DNA from 4 places in the Allobosea sp. RIT-PG3_2 genome. Region 2 is predicted to be linked to each of the others. Evidence: predicted binding sites of a transcription regulator. Region 2 holds the regulator's gene; each other region holds the start of a gene.

Region 1 (3,498 bases), on a different contig from region 2:
GACCTCAGCCTCCAACATCGCATTCTCCCGCAAGCGGCGCATCAACACGCTGGTGCGCCGATCGACAAATCGGCTGGCGAGACGCTCATGCAGAGCATCCGACAGCTTGTCCTCTACAAGACGCGCCATGCCCTGCCAATGCTCAGGATCGGGCAACCAGTCCGGACGGTTTGCAACAAAGGTCCAAGTCCGGACCTGCGCGATGCGCGCCGAGAGCGTGTCGATCTCGCCATCGGTGCGGTCGAGCGAGGCCAATTGCGCCGCATACCAGTCGGCATCGAGCCGGCCATGGCGCATCAGCCGGAGATACAGCGTGGTCGCCAGATCGGCGTGCTGCATCGGCGAGATCTTGCGGTAATCGGGCAGGCTGCAGACCTCCCAGAGCCGTTCCACCGCCGCACGCCCTTGCGCCAGCGCCGCGACGTCCGGGTCCCTCGCCAGGATTTCCAGCGTCGTCATGTCCTCGGCGATCAGTGCCCGCGTCAGGCCGAGTTCGGAGGGCTGGATGTTCAGCGTATCGAGCAAACCGGCGATCGAGCGCAGGTCAAGATCGGAATTGCGCCACTGCATCTGCCGGATCGGCTCGAAACGGTGATTCTCGATCGCCTCGACCAGTTCGGCATCGAAAGGCGGGCAGCGCCCGCTGGTGCCGAAGGTGCCGTCGCGCAGATGCCGCCCGGCGCGCCCGGCGATCTGGCCGAACTCGGCTGGGTTGAGCTTGCGGAAATGATGGCCGTCGAATTTCTTGTCGGCCGCGAAGGCGATGTGGTTGACGTCGAGGTTGAGCCCCATGCCGATCGCATCGGTCGCGACCAGATAATCGACATCGCCGGACTGGTATATCTCGACCTGCGCGTTGCGGGTGCGCGGGCTGAGCGCGCCGAGCACCACGGCCGCCCCGCCCTTCTGCCGGCGAATCAATTCGGCGATGGCGTAGACCTCCTCCACCGAGAAGGCGACGATGGCCGAGCGCGGCGGCAGCCGCGTGATCTTGCGGTCGCCCGCGAAGGTCAGGTTCGACAGGCGCGGGCGCGACACCACGTTGACGCCGGGGATCAGCTGCTCGACCAGCGGGCGCATGGTGCCGGCGCCGATCAACATGGTCTCGGCCCGGCCGCGCCGGTTGAGCAGCCGGTCGGTGAAGACATGGCCGCGGTCGAGATCGGAGGCGAGCTGGATCTCGTCGATCGCGACGAAATCGACCGCGAGGTCGCGCGGCATCGCCTCGACCGTGCAGACCCAGAAGCGCGGCCGCTCCGGCTTGATCTTCTCCTCGCCGGTGACGAGCGCGACGGCCTCGGGGCCGACCTTCTCGACGGTGCGCTGGTAGACCTCGCGCGCCAGCAGGCGCAGCGGCAGGCCGATCATCCCCGTCGGATGGGCGACCATGCGCTCGATGGCGAGATGGGTCTTGCCGGTATTGGTGGGGCCCAGCACCGCCGTGACGCCATGGGCGCGGGCAGCGGGCGGCAGCGAACGGAAAGGAAGCAAGGCGATGGAGCCGATCATCTCGCCCGCCCATGCGGGCGGGAGCGTGAACTTGAATCAGGAACGAGTCCAGAACGAAGCGGGGCCGAATCGGTGACTCCGGCAGAATCGGGATTTGTTCCCCTTTCGGGGCCACACTCCCTTCGGCATGGGCCATGGCTGCATCGCGCGCCCTCCCGCAAAGTGATCGTGGAGGCGGCGCAGAGGCCGCCCTTCAGGTTTTCTATTTAAGCCTTTCGGGCGGGGAAACGAGAGGCAATGCGGTTTTCCGGCCTGCCGGCCAGCTCAATGGCGGGCGTGCTTGCATTGGCCATGATCGGCCAGGGCCTCGATGATCGCGCAATCGCAGGCCGCGACGCCGCCCGAGCAGGTGGTGGCGATCCGCTCCAATTCCTTCTCCAGCGAGCGCAGCCGCGCGATCTTGTCGCGAACTTCATCGAGATGAGCGACCGAAATCGCATGCGCCTCGTCGCAGGCGATGCCGGGGGTATCGGAGAGCCGGAGCAGCGTGCGGATGTTCTCGACCGCGAAGCCGAGATCGCGCGCATGCTTGATGAAGGCGAGCCGCTCGGCATGGCGGCGACCATAGCGGCGTTGATTGCCTTCGGAACGCTCCGGCGGCGGCAGCAGCCCGACCTGCTCGTAATAGCGGATCGTCTCGACCTTGACGCCGGTACGCTCCGCCAGCGCGCCGATCGGCATCACGCGTTCGAGCCTGTCCGTCGCAGCCATCGTGCCATCTCCGAAGCTATAGTCTCTACAGCTTTAGATAGACCGCAGCACTCCGAAGACAAGAGCCTGTCATGTTGAACGGAACCGCGTCGTCATTCCGGGGCGGCCCGCACGGCCGAGCCCGGAACCCATGAACACGACATTTCAGAAAAAGCCGGGAGCGGCGGCCGATGCGCCTATCCGGCGATCACCGTGTTCATGGGTTCCGGGCTCAAGCGCTGCGCGCTTGCCCCGGCATGACGGCGCGGTTCCGTTGCGCGATCAAGCCACACCCATCGCCAGTAGGTCGTGGACATGGACGAGCCCGACCGGCCGCTCCTGCGCATCGACGACGATCAGCGCCGTGATCCGCACCCGGTTGACCAGCTCCAGCGCCTCGACAGCGAGCGTATCGAGCCCGATGCGGCGCGGATCGGCCGTCATGATGTCGCGCGCCCTGAGCGATCCGCCGCCGCCCATCGTCGCCTTGCGGCGCAGGTCGCCATCGGTGACGACGCCCGCGAGCTTGCCGTCCAGGTCCATGACGATGGCGCAGCCGAAGCTCTTCTCCGAGATCATCGCGATCACGTCGGGCAGCAGCGTGTCGAGCCCGATCAACGGCAGGTCGGCGCCGCGATGCATGATGCTCTCGACGGTCTTGAGCTGCGCGCCGAGCTTGCCGCCAGGGTGATAGACGAAGAAGTCCTGCGGCGAGAAACCGCGCGCCTCGAGCAGCGCCACCGCCAACGCGTCGCCGAGCGCGATCTGCATCGTCGTCGAGGTGGTGGGTGCCAGGCCGTTCGGGCAGGCCTCCGTCGCCTTGGGCAGGATCAGCGCGACATCGGCCTCCTTGCCGAGCGTGCTCTCGGGATTGGAGGTGAAGGCGATCAGCCCGACGCGGAAGCGGCGGGTATAGCCGACGAGCGCGGCGAGTTCCGCGGTTTCGCCCGACCAGGACAGCGCGATCACCACGTCCTCCGGCCTGACCATGCCGAGATCGCCATGGCTCGCCTCGGCCGGGTGGACGAAATGGGCGGGCGTGCCGGTCGAGGCCAGCGTCGCGGCAAGCTTGCGCCCGACATGGCCGGACTTGCCCATGCCTGAGACGATCACGCGGCCGCTCGCGGCACGGATCAGCGCGACGGCGTCGGTAAAGGGCTGGCCCAGCCCGTCGGCGAGCGCGGCATGGAGGGTGTCGAGCCCGGCCCGTTCCGTGGCGATGGTGCGGAGGGCGGAAGCGCGGATGTCATCGGTCATGGCGCGCGCTCTAGCACGAGCTCCCTCGGCATTTCCACCGTT
Region 2 (3,498 bases):
CTGCGCGCCGCCGGCATCTACCATATCGTCTCGATCTCGGGGCTCCACATGGTGCTCGCTGCCGGCACGATCTTCTGGCTGGTGCGAGCCCTGCTGGCGATCTCGCAGACGATCGCATTGCGTTGGCCGGTCAAGAAGCTCGCCGCCGTAGCCGCCATGCTCGGTGCAACCGCCTACTGCATCTTCTCGGGCAGTGACGTCGCGACCGAACGCTCGCTGATCATGACGCTGGTGATGCTGGGCGCCATCCTGGTCGACCGCGCGGCGTTGAGCATGCGCAACCTCGCGCTCGCTGCGATGATCGTGCTGCTGCGCGAGCCCGAGGCGCTGCTCGGGCCGAGCTTCCAGATGTCCTTCGGCGCGGTCGCGGCACTGATCGCCTTCGCCGAACGTTGGGAGCGGCGGGACCGTGCCCGGCCTCCGCCAGTTCTGCCTTGGCCTGTCGGCCCGCTCTGGACCGCAGCGCTCGGCATCGTCGTCACCACCCTGCTCGCCACGGCGGCGACCGCGCCCTTCGGCGCCTATCACTTCCAGACCTTCAATCCCTTCGGCCTGCTCGGCAACGCCATGGCGCTGCCCTTCGTCTCGCTCTTCGTCATGCCGGCGGCGGTCTTCGGCGTTTTGGCCTATCCCTTCGGGCTGGATTGGCCGGCCTGGGCGCTGATGGGGCTCGCCTCGGATGTCGTGCTGAAGGTGGCGCACTGGGTCGCGGCCATCGACCATTCAACGGTGATGATCGCGGCCTTCGGTCCCGCCGTGCTCGTCTGCTTCGTTCTGGCGTTGCTCTGGCTGACGCTCTGGACAACGGCCTGGCGCTGGCTCGCGGCCATCCCGCTGATGTTCGGCGTCGCCGTCGCCGGCAAGCCCGAGCGTCCGGAGATCCTGATCGAACGCGACGGCTCCGGCCTCGCGCTGCGCGGCGCCGATGGCCGGCTGGCCATCGCCGGAAAGCCCAGCCGCTTTGTCTTGCAACAATGGCTCGCGTCCGATGGTGACAGCCGCTCGCCGGATGATCCGACGCTGCGGGCCGGCATCGTTTGCGACACCCTGGGCTGCATCGGCCGCACGGCCGATCAGCGCACCGTGTCTTACACGCGCGATCGGCTCGCAATCATCGAGGACTGCCTCCGCGCCGACCTCGTCGTCACCGCGATTCCCTGGAGCGGCGCCTGCAAGGCGAGGTTGATCAGCCGTGGCGCGCTGAGCCGCGACGGGGCGACCTCGCTCTATCGAACAGCGACAGGCTGGAGCAGCCATGTCTCGGAGCAGGGCGCCGCAGACCGTCCCTGGAGCCGCCGCCGCGAGCAGCCGCAGCCCGCGCCGCGGGCCAACAATCAGCCGCCCACCAACCCGGCATCGGTGTCCGTCGACAGCGACGCCGACATCGAACGGCTTCAGTAGCGCCGCATCAGATTGACGAGACGGCCCTGGATCTTGACCCGGTCCGGTCCGAGCACGCGGGTCTCGTAGGCCGGGTTCGCCGCTTCGAGCGCGATCGAGGAGCCGCGCTTGCGCAGCCGCTTGAGGGTAGCCTCTTCGTCGTCGATCAGCGCCACGACGATATCGCCGGTATTGGCCGTGTCCTGCCTGCGGATGACGACCGTGTCGCCGTCGAGAATGCCGGCCTCGACCATCGAATCGCCACGCACTTCGAGCGCGTAATGCTCGCCGGAGCCGAGCATGTCGGGCGGCAGTGAGACGGTGTGGCTGCGGCTCTGGATCGCCGAGATGGGCGTGCCGGCGGCGATGCGCCCCATGACCGGAATCGCGATGGAGGAACGGCTGTCCTCATCGGCTCCGGAACCCGGGCGTGGCTTGCCGAGGCTGGGCTGCGATCCGAGACCGCCCTGGACGATGGCCGGGCTGAAGCGGGGGCGCTGCTGCGGAGCGCCGAGACCATCGGGCATCTTGATGACTTCGAGCGCGCGCGCCCGGTTGGGCAGGCGGCGGATGAAGCCGCGCTCCTCCAACGCCATGATCAACCGGTGGATGCCGGATTTCGAGCGCAGATCGAGCGCGTCCTTCATCTCGTCGAAGGAGGGCGGCACCCCGCTCTCGCGCAAGCGTTCCTGGATGAAGCGCAGGAGTTCGTGTTGCTTGCGTGTCAGCATGGTTGCCGCCAGCCCCTCAAAGCGCAGATTCGAAACAAAGCACGAACACCATACGCGTTCTGCTTGTGTTCCGCAAGCGGCCTACCGCAGCGGCAGGATCCGGCAGGGATCGCCCGTTTTGGCCGCGTCGGCGAAGGCGGGGCGGATCGTCAGCGCCTGGGCTCGCGCCAGCGTGCCGAGCATCGAGGAATCCTGCCGGCCGAAAGGCGTCGCCACCCATCCCTCCGGGGTCAACGCCAGCTCGGAACGCAGATAATCCTCGCGTTCGTCATTCCCCGGCATGTCGCGTCCCAGGACGGCCGGGATGCTCCGGTCCCGATCCGCATCGGCCATGCCGAGCAAAGCCTCGATCAGCGGCAGCACGAAAAGGTGGCCGCAGACGATCGAGGAGACCGGATTGCCGGGCAGGCCGACCACGACCATGCGGCCGAGCCGGCCGGTCATCATCGGCTTGCCGGGCCGCATCGCGATCTTCCAGAAGCCGAGCTCCATGCCCGCCCGCGTCAGAGCCTCCTGCACGAGGTCATGGGCGCCGACGGAGGCGCCGCCGAGCGTGATCAGCACATCGGCATCGGCGGCCTCGGCCTGTCCGATCTTGGCGGCGAGATCGGCATGATCGTCGCGGGCGATACCGAGATCGAGGGGAGCGCCACCGGCTTTCTCGACCAGCGCGGCGAGTGAAAACGAGTTCGAGGCGACGATCTGGTCGCGCCCGACGGGCTCGCCGGGAGCGACCAATTCGTCGCCGGTGGCGAGGATCGCGACGCGGGGCTTGCGCCGCACCGGCAGAGCCGGATGCCCCATCGCCGCCGCGAGCCCGAGCGCGGCGCTGTCGAGCACGCGCCCGGCCGCCAACAGGACATCGCCTTCGTGGAAATCGAGCCCGGCGGCGCGCAGGAACTTGCCCTTGGTCGGCGGCACGCGCACCCGGATCGCGGGGCTGTCGACGCCGTCGGCATCTTCCTGGATCAGGATGGTGTCGGCGCCGGCCGGCATCGGTGCGCCGGTGAAGATCCGCACTGCCTGGCCCGGCCCGACGCCGCCCTCGAAAGCCCGGCCGGCGGCGGATTCGCCGATCACGGCGAGGCTGACGCCTTCCGCCATGTCGTCACCGCGAACCGCGTAGCCGTCCATGGCCGAGTTGGCGAAGGGCGGCTGGGTGCGCAGCGCCTTCACGTCGGCGCCGAGCACGCGCCAGCCGCATTGGGCGAGCGGCAGGGTCTCGGTTCCGGTCGGCCCCGGAATGCTGTCGAGCAACGCCTTGCGCGCGACGGGGACCGGGGTGAGCGCCATTAGAGCATAATGCCGAAAAGTGGGAACCGGTTTTCGGGCGACATCATGCTCACTCCTCTAACCAGCCTTCGCGTCGTAGTCGCCGGACTGGCCG
Region 3 (3,498 bases), on a different contig from region 2:
GCCAGCAGGAGGGGCTCATGGACAGCATCATCTATCTCGTCGGCTTAGTCGTGGTCATCTTGGCCATCCTGTCGTTCCTCGGGCTTCGATAGGAGATCCCCATGTCCATGTCAGGAACAGACGTCGTCGTCGCCCCGGTGACCGTCAACAAGCAGACGCACTCTTACGTGCAATGGGGGCCGATCATCGGCGGCGCCGTCATCGCCACCGCCATCTCGACGATCATGACCGTATTCGGTTCGGCCATCGGCCTGTCGATGGTCTCCGCCGATTACGAAAGGAGTTCGAGCGCAACGGCGCTGGCGATCGCCGGCGCTCTCTGGGCGCTCTGGGTCACCGTCTCCTGCTGCATGGCAGGCGGCTATCTCGCCGGCCGCATGCGCCAGCCGACCTTCGATTCCACCAAGGACGAGCGGAAAGTGCGCGACGCCACCCATGGTCTGCTCGTCTGGGCCACCGGCGCGCTGCTGATCACCATCGTCGCGACATCGTCGCTGTTCGGGGCCGCGAAGACGGCAGCCAGCGGCGTCGCCTCCGCCGGCTCGGGAGCGGCATCGCTGATCTCCCAGAATGTCGATCCGCTCAGCATGGCGCTCGACAATTCCATGCGCGCCAGCGGCCAGCAGCCTGTAACGGCCGAGGAGCGTAACGAAGCCTCGCGAATCTTCGTCAATGCGCTCTCCAATGGAAAGATCGAGCCTGCCGATCGGGACTACCTCGCCGGCCGGCTCGCGGCGCGGGCCAGTATCGCCCAGCAGGATGCCCAGAAGCGCATCGATGACGCCTACGCCCGCTTGGCTCAGGCAAAGGAGACCGCGAAGCAGGCAGCCGAACGCGCCCGAAAGATCGCCGTCCTCTCCGCCTTCCTGACGGCGGCGGCCTTGCTTGTCGGCGCCGCGGCGGCGGCTTGGGCTGCCGGACTCGGCGGCGAGCATCGGGACGAAAACCTGCTGCTGGAGCAAGCCTGACCGGATAGGCGTCGCGTTCCGGCCGAGCCACCGGCTCCCAATCCTGAGGCCCCGCTTCGGCGGGGCCTTTGCATGCCAGGAACGCAAAAGACCTAGGGCGGCTCTTTAGCCGGCCCTTTCCCGCCGCACCGCCAGCCGCTTCGGTGCGCGAGCGAGGTGCCCGGACTGCGCCGCGCTTTTCGGAACGACGAGGCCCGCTCTCAGCCGGCGCCCACCGAAGGCCACTGCCGCACGCTCACGCAGCGAGGCTGCCGCCCCCTCCACCGGGATCAGTGCCGGCCGATTCGGGGCGAGCAGTAAATGGCGCTCGACGGTTTGCACCCAATGGGGCTGCGGGACGTCGCCGGCATCGAGCAGCAATATCCAGTCTCCGCGCGCTTCGGCCGCTCCACGCTGCCAGGCCTCGACCCCGCCGCGCAGATAATGCGCCCCGGTCCCGTCGGCGATGCGCTCGATATCGGCCGAGCCCGCGGCATCGACGATTACCGCATGGCCGAGAAAACCCTCGGCCACCGCCGGTATCAGCACGGCGAGCGTCGCGGCGAGTGCCTGTGGAGAACCGTCTGCCCGGATCACGGCTGTGAGCATGCCCAATGCTTATGATGCGGCGCAGCATGTCGCAATCCTGTCACTTGCCATTTGTTCTTGGTATGTTCACATTGGTGAGCGAGAACCGACGCCGATTCCCGGCTTTGGACGAGGTTCGACTGCCATGCGTCAGGCCAGACTCACCGAGAGGCCCTATCCGGCGGCCCAGCCGCTGAAGCGGCACGACCGGGAGCCGACGGTCTCCGCGCCTGTCGTCGCCCCGGCCGACCCGATGGCCTATGCCGGCCACCGCATCGATCCGGAGAGACGGCGCGGGCGCGGCGCCACGATCAATCCGGGCGGGCGCTACGAGGCCGAGCAGCGCGTCGCGGAGGACGATGGCTGGGGCTCGCTGGAAGAGCTGCCGCCGTTCACGACGGAGATCGCCTATGAGAAGGCGCGCAACATCATCACGCGCAACGACTCGCCCGACATCTCCTTCGACCGCTCGATCAATCCCTATCGCGGCTGCGAGCATGGTTGCGTCTACTGCTTCGCGCGACCGACCCATGCCTATCTCGGCCTGTCGCCCGGCCTCGATTTCGAGAGCAAGCTGACCGCCAAGCCCGATGCCGCGGCGCTGCTGGAGAAGGAACTCTCCTCCCCTTCCTACCAGCCGCGCACCATCGCAATCGGCACCAACACCGACGCCTATCAGCCGATCGAGAAGAAGCTGCGGATCATGCGTTCGATCCTGGAGGTGCTGGCGAAGTTCAATCATCCGGTCGGCATCGTGACGAAGTCGGCGCTGGTCCAGCGCGACATCGATATCCTCGCTCCGATGGCGGAGAAGGGGCTGGTCAAGGTCGCGCTCTCTGTGACGACGCTCGACCCCAAGGTCGCACGCGGCATGGAGCCCCGCGCCGCCTCGCCGCCCAAGCGGCTGGAGACGATCCGCAAGCTGTCGGAGGCCGGCATTCCGGTGACGGTGCTGGTCGCGCCGATCGTGCCGGCTATCAACGAGCATGAGATCGAGCGCATCCTCGACGCCGCCAAGGCGGCGGGCGCGCAGGAGGCCGGCTATGTGCTGCTCAGGCTGCCGCTCGAGGTGCGCGACATCGTGCAGGAATGGCTGCTGACGCATCACCCGGACAAGCTCCGGCATGTGATGTCGCTGATCCGCTCGACGCGCGGCGGCAAGGACTACGATTCGCAATGGGGCCAGCGCATGGTCGGCTCAGGCCCCTATGCCTGGATGATCGGCCGGCGCTTCGAGCTGGCGGCCGAGCGCAGCGGCTTCAACACGACGCGGCGGCGCCTGCGCACCGACCTGTTCGTCAAGCCCGAGAAGGAGAAGGCGCAGCTGAGTTTGTTTTGAGCGGGAGCGTTTGAAGAATGAGGCGCCATCGTCCCGGGCGAACCGAAGCGTAGACCCGGGATGACCGTGGAGCGCACTCATGTCGCTCTGGCTCCCCAGGGACGGATGTTGCATAACCCGGCCATGCCCGCCGATTTCAGCCGAGAGACCCACGCCATCGCGACCGGCCGCTGGCCGCTTGCCGGCATTGACGAGGTCGGGCGCGGGCCGCTGGCCGGGCCTGTTGTGGCCGCCGCCGTGATCCTGGACCCTGCCCGCGTGCCGCATGGGCTCGACGATTCGAAGAAGCTGTCGGCGCCGGTCCGCGAGGAACTCTTCGGCGAGATCGTCGAGAGCGCGCTGGCCGTCGCGGTCGCCAGCGCCACCGCGATCGAGATCGATGCGCTGAACATCCGCCAGGCGACCTTGCTCGCGATGCGCCGGGCCGTAGCCGCGCTGCCGCTCGCGCCGCTGCATGTGCTGGTCGACGGCAACGACCCGCCGCAATTCGGCTGCGGCTGCGAGGCCATCATTCAAGGCGATGGGGCGGTGGCCTCCATCGCAGCGGCTTCGATCGTCGCCAAGGTGACACGCGACAGGATGATGGCGCGGCTCTCGCGGCGCTATCCGGCCTATGGCTTCGCC
Region 4 (3,498 bases), on a different contig from region 2:
TCGTCGAGCGCGATGATGTGCTGCGGGCAAGCAGGAACACAGGCTCCGCAACCGGTGCAGGCCGCCGCGATCGACGCCGTACGGGACCAAGGCGGGCGCACCTTGTCGGGCAATGAGAGGCGCCGGCCTGTCAGGAAGTTGCGGCGTCCGCGATCGATGGCAGCCCGTTCCATTGGCCCGTCCTCAATGCGGCGGGCCAGGTGGGCCGAGAATGATTTGGAACATCCACACCAGGAACCCGTAGCCGCCGACCACTCCCACCGCGATGATCGGCCAGATCAGCACCGCCAAGGTCAGGAAAGCCAGGAATTCGGCTCGCCTCGTGGGCTCTTCTGTGGTGGTCGCTGGGCCGCTCGCCCGCGCAGACTCGGTCGCCATCTCCGGTCCTTTCGCGTTCGGGCGTTCATAAATCGCGCCGTCGCCAGATTAGAGATCGAAAAAAGAGAATATGGATTTGGCGGAGCTTGTCTACACAGTTTTGGCATTCGGAATGCACGCGCATCGCTAGGTTTGATTTAGCGCAAATGCTTCAGGAAATGGGCTGAACCCGAAGTCGGATGTAGTGCGCCCGACTTTCCGCCGGAGTTCGTGCTGATGCCAGAATGACAAGCCGACTGACGTCGTCTGCGGGTCGCATGGCTTTCGCCGGCCAGAGTTTGAATGCGCGTTTCCGGATTCGGTCTCGATGCCCGCTAATGGCGCAACCGGGACTTTGAAGTGCGCGCAATTGCACGCGCGAGCGCACCGGTTTCACCAGATCGCAGTCGCGGAGGCATGCAGATATTGCTGCCTCATTTGCAAATGTAATTAAATCAATGATTTGCTTGGATATTGCTGGCGGACAGGGCGGGATTCGAACCCGCGATACGGTTTCCCGTATACACACTTTCCAGGCGTGCGCCTTCAACCACTCGGCCACCTGTCCGGCGCGCTGCTTATGACCGCCGCGTCATCATCTTTCAAGGCCCGAGATGCTGCGTTTTGCACAATCTCGGTAAATCTTCGGCGCTCGGTTGCGCTGCCGGGCCTGGATGGGCACATCTGGACGCAGGGCGCGGTGACCGGTTGAGTTCATGCCGGCGCGAGTGTTGAACTGCGACGAGGAGTGGACGGTGCGGTTTCTTCTACGGCTGGTGGGGTATCTCTGCATCGCTGCCGGCTTCGTCGTGCTGGTGATCGACGGGGCCCGTTCGATCGCGAACTCCGCCCTGCGGTTCACGGCCGTCAGCGAGACGCTGACCGCGGTCATCCACGAGCGCTATGCGCTGATCCAGCCGGCCATCGAGCGCAACATCCACCCCTTGCTCTGGGATCCGATGCTGCTCTCCGTGATGCGGGCGCCGACCGCGCTTGCCGCGCTTCTCCTCGGATTTGCGCTGCTGTGGCTGGGGCGGCAGCCGGAGCCACAGATCGGCATCGTCACGCGTCGGTGAAGGCTTCGGTTCGTGCAAGCCCCTGTGCGAATGGCTGCGGGAGGCTTACATAGGCGCCGAGGCTCGAATGGACGGAGCAACCCATGTTCTCTTTGCGCAAGAAGACCGAGATTCCCACCGCTGCCGAGGCGCTGCCCGGCCGGCCTACGGCCATCCCCACCGCGGAAACCCATTTCGTCAATGGACGCGCGCTGGCGGGCCCCTATCCGGAGGGCACCCGCAAGGCGGTCTTCGGGCTCGGCTGCTTCTGGGGTGCCGAGCGCAAGTTCTGGCAGAGCGGCGAGGGCATCTGGGTCACGGCCGTGGGCTATGCCGGCGGTTCCACGCCGAATCCGACCTATGAGGAGGCCTGTAGCGGCCTGACCGGCCATACCGAGGTCGTTCTGGTCGTCTACGACCCGGAAAAAATCTCCTACGAGGATCTCCTGAAGATATTCTGGGAGAATCACGATCCGACCCAGGGCATGCGCCAGGGTGGCGATATCGGCACCCAGTACCGCTCCGCGATCTACACCTATGGCGACGAGCAGAAGGCCGCTGCCGAGCAGTCGCGCGATGCCTACCAGGCATCGCTCAAGGCGGGCGGCTACGGCCCGATCACGACCGAGATACGCGAGGCGCCGACGTTCTACTTCGCCGAAGACTATCACCAGCAATATCTCGCCAAGAACCCGGCCGGCTATTGCGGGCTGGGCGGCACGGGCGTCGCCTGCCAGATCGGGGTCGGCGTCGAGGCCTGACCAAGGGGAGGGCAAAGGCAGTCCTCCTCTGGTTCTTGGTATGTTCTTGCGTTGTCGTTGAAGCTCGGCTAGCGTTCCCATGGGGAACGGGGCTGGGCCGAAATGGTGACGCGGGTCGCGACGGTGGCGTTTGAGGGCATCGAGGCGCGCGCCGTCGATGTTCAGGTGCAGGTTTCGCCCGGCGGTGTCGCCTTCATCCTGGTCGGGCTACCCGACAAGGCGGTGGCCGAAAGCCGCGAGCGGGTTCGCGCCGCGCTCATCGCCTCCGGTCTTGCCCTGCCGGCCAAGCGCATCACCGTCAATCTGGCGCCGGCCGACCTGCCCAAGGAAGGCAGCCATTACGATCTGCCGATCGCGCTCGCCGTGATGGCGGCGATCGGCGCCATCCCACCCGACGCGCTCGCCGGCTATACCGTGCTGGGGGAGCTCGCGCTCGACGGCTCGATCACGCCGGTGGCGGGCGTCCTGCCTGCGGCGATCGCGGCCTATTCCAGGGGGCAGGGGTTGATCTGCCCCTTCGCCTCCGGCCCGGAAGCGGCCTGGGCAGCAGCCGATATCGACATCCTCGCGCCGCGCTCGCTGATCCAGCTCGCCAACCATTTCAAGGGCACGCAGGTGATGGCGCGGCCGGAACCTGCCGTCGCCCGCCAGGGCGGCCTCCTGCCCGATCTCGCCGATATCAAGGGACAGGAGAGTGCTCGCCGCGCGCTGGAGATCGCGGCGGCGGGCGGACATAACCTCGTGATGAACGGTCCTCCCGGCGCCGGTAAATCGATGCTGGCGAGCCGGCTGCCCTCGATCCTGCCGCCGCTTTCGCCGCGCGAGCTGCTCGAGGTCTCGATGGTGCTCTCGGTTGCCGGCCATCTCGCCGAGGGAGCGCTCACCGATCGCCGCCCCTTTCGGGCGCCGCACCATTCGGCCTCGATGGCGGCGCTCGTCGGCGGCGGTCTGCATGCCAGGCCCGGAGAGGTGTCGCTGGCGCATCATGGCGTGCTCTTCCTCGACGAATTGCCGGAGTTCCAGCCCCAGGTTCTGGACGCGCTGCGCCAGCCGATGGAGACCGGCGATGTCCTGATCTCCCGCGCCAACCATCGCGCCTCCTATCCTGCGCGCTTCCAGCTGGTGGCGGCGATGAATCCGTGCCGCTGCGGCAAGGCGACGGAGCCCGGCTTCGCCTGCCGGCGCCAGCCGAACGAGCGCTGCATGGCACAGTATCAGGCCAGGCTGTCCGGCCCGCTGCTCGACCGGATCGACCTCGCGATCGACCTCCCCGCCGTCACGGCCGCCGATCTCATCCTGCCTGCGACCGGGGAGGATTCGGCCAC

The links. Region 2 encodes LexA, which represses DNA repair genes until DNA is damaged. Its sites were predicted from a motif close to TGTTCNNNNTGTGTTCNG; they were not measured.
Region 1: the regulator LexA is predicted to act here: its motif matches at 1,548-1,565, upstream of AC2FAN_RS08125 (helicase-related protein).
Region 3: the regulator LexA is predicted to act here: its motif matches at 1,609-1,626, upstream of AC2FAN_RS12555 (PA0069 family radical SAM protein).
Region 4: the regulator LexA is predicted to act here: its motif matches at 2,204-2,221, upstream of AC2FAN_RS05935 (YifB family Mg chelatase-like AAA ATPase).

The regions. Positions count from the first base shown of each region.
Region 1 is NZ_JBXWCA010000002.1:521,186-524,683, forward strand. It holds gene AC2FAN_RS08125 (helicase-related protein) at 1-1,509, opposite strand, end outside; gene AC2FAN_RS08130 (MerR family transcriptional regulator) at 1,774-2,220, opposite strand; gene AC2FAN_RS08135 (KpsF/GutQ family sugar-phosphate isomerase) at 2,482-3,456, opposite strand.
Region 2 is NZ_JBXWCA010000005.1:320,742-324,239, forward strand. It holds gene AC2FAN_RS17235 (ComEC/Rec2 family competence protein) at 1-1,401, shown strand, start outside; gene lexA (transcriptional repressor LexA) at 1,395-2,111, opposite strand; gene AC2FAN_RS17245 (molybdopterin molybdotransferase MoeA) at 2,193-3,404, opposite strand; gene moaC (cyclic pyranopterin monophosphate synthase MoaC) at 3,462-3,498, opposite strand, start outside.
Region 3 is NZ_JBXWCA010000003.1:473,127-476,624, reverse strand. It holds gene AC2FAN_RS12565 (hypothetical protein) at 102-968, shown strand; gene AC2FAN_RS12560 (glycosyltransferase family A protein) at 1,074-1,556, opposite strand; gene AC2FAN_RS12555 (PA0069 family radical SAM protein) at 1,681-2,874, shown strand; gene rnhB (ribonuclease HII) at 2,998-3,498, shown strand, end outside.
Region 4 is NZ_JBXWCA010000002.1:19,097-22,594, reverse strand. It holds gene napF (ferredoxin-type protein NapF) at 1-173, opposite strand, end outside; gene napE (periplasmic nitrate reductase, NapE protein) at 184-378, opposite strand; tRNA gene AC2FAN_RS05950 (tRNA-Ser) at 836-925, opposite strand; gene AC2FAN_RS05945 (hypothetical protein) at 1,113-1,433, shown strand; gene msrA (peptide-methionine (S)-S-oxide reductase MsrA) at 1,517-2,173, shown strand; gene AC2FAN_RS05935 (YifB family Mg chelatase-like AAA ATPase) at 2,276-3,498, shown strand, end outside.